Regions from separate parts of the Telluria sp. AC161 genome, predicted to be linked through region 1. Evidence: riboswitches for the same ligand, from Rfam matches in the RefSeq annotation. Region 1 holds a riboswitch; the other holds the start of a gene.
What was found. A riboswitch is a leader RNA that binds a small molecule or an ion and turns the genes downstream of it on or off. The one in region 1 is predicted to bind thiamine pyrophosphate.
Positions count from the first base shown of each region.

Region 1 (2,199 bases):
AAGCACACGTTGGCGATCGGGAACATAATTGCACTGAGGAACTAATTTAATAAAGTTCACCCGTCACTTTTTTGTCCAATGGAGCGCCCATGATCATCGCGCGATTGACCCAACGCTGGCACGCCCTGCGCCACTGGCGCGCGCACCAGTCCCCCGATTCCCATGCCCGCTTCGAGGAGACGACCTTCACCCGGGCGTACCGCGATGCGGTACATGGCAGCGCCGGCATGATCCTGTGGCAGCACGATGGCGAGCATGGGCGCTTTGCGCTGCAACTGCGCACGGCGCAGCGTGACGATTCGCAGAATGGGTTGACCCTGACGCTGCTCGCCAATGACGCGGTGCTGCATCGCCTGTCCTGGACCTGGGCCGACGGTGCGCAGCTCGCGCTTCCGGTGGCGAGCGTGCCGCTGGTGACCCACAACGCCGGCCTGTGGCGCAATGCGGGTCCGGCCTTCGATGCGTTCGAGCGCGCCTTTCCGAACAACTCGCCCAGCTTCTTTGCGTTTGCCGCCCTGCAGGGCGCGGCGCAGGCGCTGGGCATCGACCGCGTGCTCGCGCTGCGCGCCACCGCGCACCCGACTTACCAGGCAGACCAGCACGCGACCTTCGAGAGCAGCTACGATGGTTTCTGGCGCATTCTAGGCGGCGCCGAACACGATGCGCGCCACTACCAGATCACGCTGCCGTTCTACCTCAAGCCGCTGGCCGACATGCCATCGAAGCACCGCAAGCGCGCCGCCCAGCGCCGCGATCAGTGGCGCGCAATTGGCGAAGCTGCGCGCACCACGCTGCTGCACTATATGGCCCCCGTTGCCACGACCGCTGCCGCGGCCAGAGCGCCCACCACCGCACAAGCCTGAACCTTCTCGACGCTTGCCAGATTCACCACGGCCGTCAAGCGCCGTGCTACACTCGCGCCTTCGCTAGGGGTCCTGGAACGTTGTTCCGGGTGAGACATACCCTTCGTACCTGATCTGGATAATGCCAGCGAAGGAAAGCGCAAAGCAGCCCTCCCGTTCGTTTGCCCTTCCCCCACGTTGGCTCCGGCTTGAATTTAAGCGGCGCGTCCTCGTGGCGCGCAAACACGAGCACACCATGACCTTCACTCTGAAGCACCCTGTTCTTGCCTGCGCCATCGTGCAGGCCTTCGTTGTCACGCCTGCTGCAGTTGCGCAGGACACCATCCCCTCGGTCGTCGTCACCAGCAGCAAATGGATTGCGCTCGACCGCGCCAGCGTCGGCGGCTTCGCCGAAACGCAGCTGCTCGACGCGCCGGCATCGATCACCTCGATCGGCCAGGGCCAGATGCAGGATCTGTCGATCCGCAGCGTCAGCGATGCGAGCCGCTACGACGCGTCGATCGGCGACGCCTACAATGCCATCGGCTACGCGGAGCAGTTCTCGGTGCGAGGCTTCACGCTCGACAACGCGACCAGCTACCGCAAGGACATGATCGCGATCTCGGGCGACACGCAGATCCCGCTCGAGAACAAAGAGCGCATCGAAGTCCTGCGCGGCCTGGCCGGCCTGCAGGCGGGCGTCGCCGCACCGGGCGGCATGCTCAACTTCGTCACCAAGCGTCCGACCAATGCGCCGCTGCGCTCGGCCACGGTCGAAGTGCGCGAACGCGGCACCGTGTACGGCGCGGTCGATCTTGGCGGACGCTTTGCCGACCGCCGTTTCGGCTACCGCATCAACGCGGCTGCCGAAGACCTGAAATCTTACGTGCGCGGCGCCGACGGCAAGCGCCAGTTCATCTCGGCGGCATTCGACTGGCAGATGTCGCCCGACGCGCTGTTCCAGATCGACGTCGACCACCAGCACAAGGAGCAAGTTACCGCCCCCGGCTACCAGTTGCTGCGCAACGAGGTCCTGCCCACCGGGATCTCGGCGAAAACGCTGCTCAACGACCAGCCGTGGACGCGTCCCGTCGACACCGACAGCAGCAACCTTGGCCTGCGCTTCGAGTACCGCATCAGCGACACCTGGACCGCGACGGTCAACGCCAACAAGCACTGGTTCAAGCGCGATGACTTCACCGCCTTCCCGTACGGCTGCAGCAATGAGGGCGACGGCTACTATCCGGGCTACTGCTCGAACGGCGACTATGACGTGTATGACTTCCAGAGCACCGGCGAGCGCAAGACGCCGTGGGGCGCGCAAGCGATGCTGCAGGGCCGCTTCGACACGGGCGCG
Region 1 is NZ_OZ409861.1:2,710,356-2,712,554, forward strand. It holds gene ACZ0AJ_RS12130 (DUF535 family protein) at 90-863, shown strand; TPP riboswitch at 919-1,016, shown strand; gene ACZ0AJ_RS12135 (TonB-dependent siderophore receptor) at 1,099-2,199, shown strand, end outside.

Region 2 (2,199 bases), 2.6 Mb from region 1:
GATTCGCGGTGGTGCGCCAGGCACCACTTGGCCATGATCGAGCCGCCGCGCGAGACGATGCCCGTCAGGCGATTGGCCGTCATCGGCACGTAGCGCAGCAACACGCCGGCGTGGATCGTGAAGTAGTCGACGCCCTGCTCGGCCTGTTCGATCAGCGTGTCGCGGAAGATCTCCCAGGTCAGGTCCTCGGCCTTGCCATTGACCTTTTCCAGCGCCTGGTAGATCGGCACCGTGCCGATCGGGACCGGGCTGTTACGCAGGATCCATTCGCGCGTTTCGTGGATGTGCTTGCCGGTGGACAGATCCATCACCGTGTCGGCGCCCCAGCGGATCGCCCAGGTCATCTTTTCGACTTCCTCGCCAATCGACGAGGTCACGGCCGAATTGCCGATATTGGCATTGACCTTGACCAGGAAATTGCGGCCGATGATCATCGGCTCGATTTCAGGGTGGTTGATATTGAGCGGGATGACGGCGCGCCCGCGCGCGACTTCGGAGCGTACGAATTCCGGCGTGATTTCAGCGGGGATGCTGGCGCCGAACGACTGGCCCGGATGCTGGCGGCCCATCAGGTCGGCGACCCGCTTGCCCATCGGGCCGGACGCATGCAGCGACGCGATGTATTCCTTGCGCTGCATGTTTTCGCGCAGCGCGATGAATTCCATTTCGGGCGTGATGATGCCCTGGCGCGCGTAGTGCATCTGCGTGACATTCGCGCCACTCCTGGCGCGACGGGGCGCGCGCTGCAGGTCGAAGCGCAGCGCGCTCAAGGCCGGATCGTTCAGCCGCTGCTGGCCATACTGCGACGATGGCCCGGCCAGTTGCTCGGTGTCGCCGCGCCCGTCGATCCACGGTTGACGCATTGGCGCCAGGCCGCTGCGGATATCGATCGCGGTGGCCGGTTCGGTGTACGGCCCGGACGTGTCGTAGACGAACAGCGGCGGATTGGGTTCGCCGCCAAAACTGTCGGACGTGGCCGACTGGCTGATCGCGCGCATCGGCACGCGGATATCGGGCCGGCTGCCTTCGATGTAGACCTTGCGGGAATTGGGTAGCGATGCGATGGCTGCCTGGTCCACCGTGGCGGTGGCGGCATCGAACAGTTGCGAAGACTTCGGCGGTGCGTTCATGTGGCTCCCTTGCGTGCATGAGAGCCAGCAAAGGAGTTACCGGGTGCGGCAAGGTCGGGCGCAAAACTGCGCACGGCCGCACGAATCGGCTGCTTCCCTTCGCTGGCATTATCCAGATCAGGTTCGGAGGGTATTTCTCACCCACGCATCGTTGTAAAAGCAACGACGCGCAGGACCCCTAGCGTTTGCTGCCAGTGATGGCAGCGGGTGGATTATAGCCGAACAACTATTGAATGGGCCTCATGGTTACAACATCGGCGGCTCGGCCGGCAATGGCAGCAAATGCAAAGCGCCGTCGATGAAACGCACTTCGACGAACGGCGTCTGCGCCGGCTCGACCGCCCGGCGCACCGTCGGCCCGCCCTGCACCGCCACCTCGAGCTGCACGCTGGGGCCGTCGACCGCCACATCGAACGAATCCGCACGCGAAATCGTCAGGTCGGTACTCACGTTCGGCCGGTCATAGACCTGCTTGCCGTCGACCCGCACGCTGACCGTATTGTCTTGAAACCCCTCGCCCAACCTCACGCGTAACGTCATCGCTTGCCTCGCCTTTCCATTGACTGCAACAGGTTTGCCGGACAAGCCGCCTGAACGGCAGGCTTGTCCGGAACAGAGTAACGCCAGCACGACCAGCCCGACCAGCCCGATTGCCCGGCGCAGCCCCTGCGGTTCAGCATGGATCATGCCTTGCGGTGCGGCCGCGTGCCCGGCCCGGTCGCACCAGTCGCCGCAGTACCATCCTGGATCGTGGCCAGGCAGGTGAGCAACTCGCCCTGGGACACCGGATCGAGTACCTTGCACTGGGCAGCGCTCGAGAGCAGTGCAACGCTCTCGTCGAGACGCGCTGCGCGCACGAACAGCGGCTTGCCCTCGCCCGCGTTCACTGTCTTGAACGCGCGGGCGGCATTGACGCCCTTGACCATGCGCACATAGGCGGCCATCGGATGCATGTCGAAGCGGTCGAGGACCTCGTCGAAGGCGGCATTACCCGAGCGCAGCGTTTCGTTGTCCGACCCCTGCAGGTACAACAGCGCGCCCTGATCCTCGCCCATGAACAGGTCGGCCA
Region 2 is NZ_OZ409861.1:153,688-155,886, reverse strand. It holds gene thiC (phosphomethylpyrimidine synthase ThiC) at 1-1,130, opposite strand, end outside; TPP riboswitch at 1,208-1,320, opposite strand; gene ACZ0AJ_RS00690 (hypothetical protein) at 1,377-1,817, opposite strand; gene ACZ0AJ_RS00685 (hypothetical protein) at 1,814-2,199, opposite strand, start outside.
Region 2: linked by a shared signal. The riboswitch ahead of thiC (phosphomethylpyrimidine synthase ThiC) and the one ahead of ACZ0AJ_RS12135 (TonB-dependent siderophore receptor) in region 1 are both predicted to bind thiamine pyrophosphate.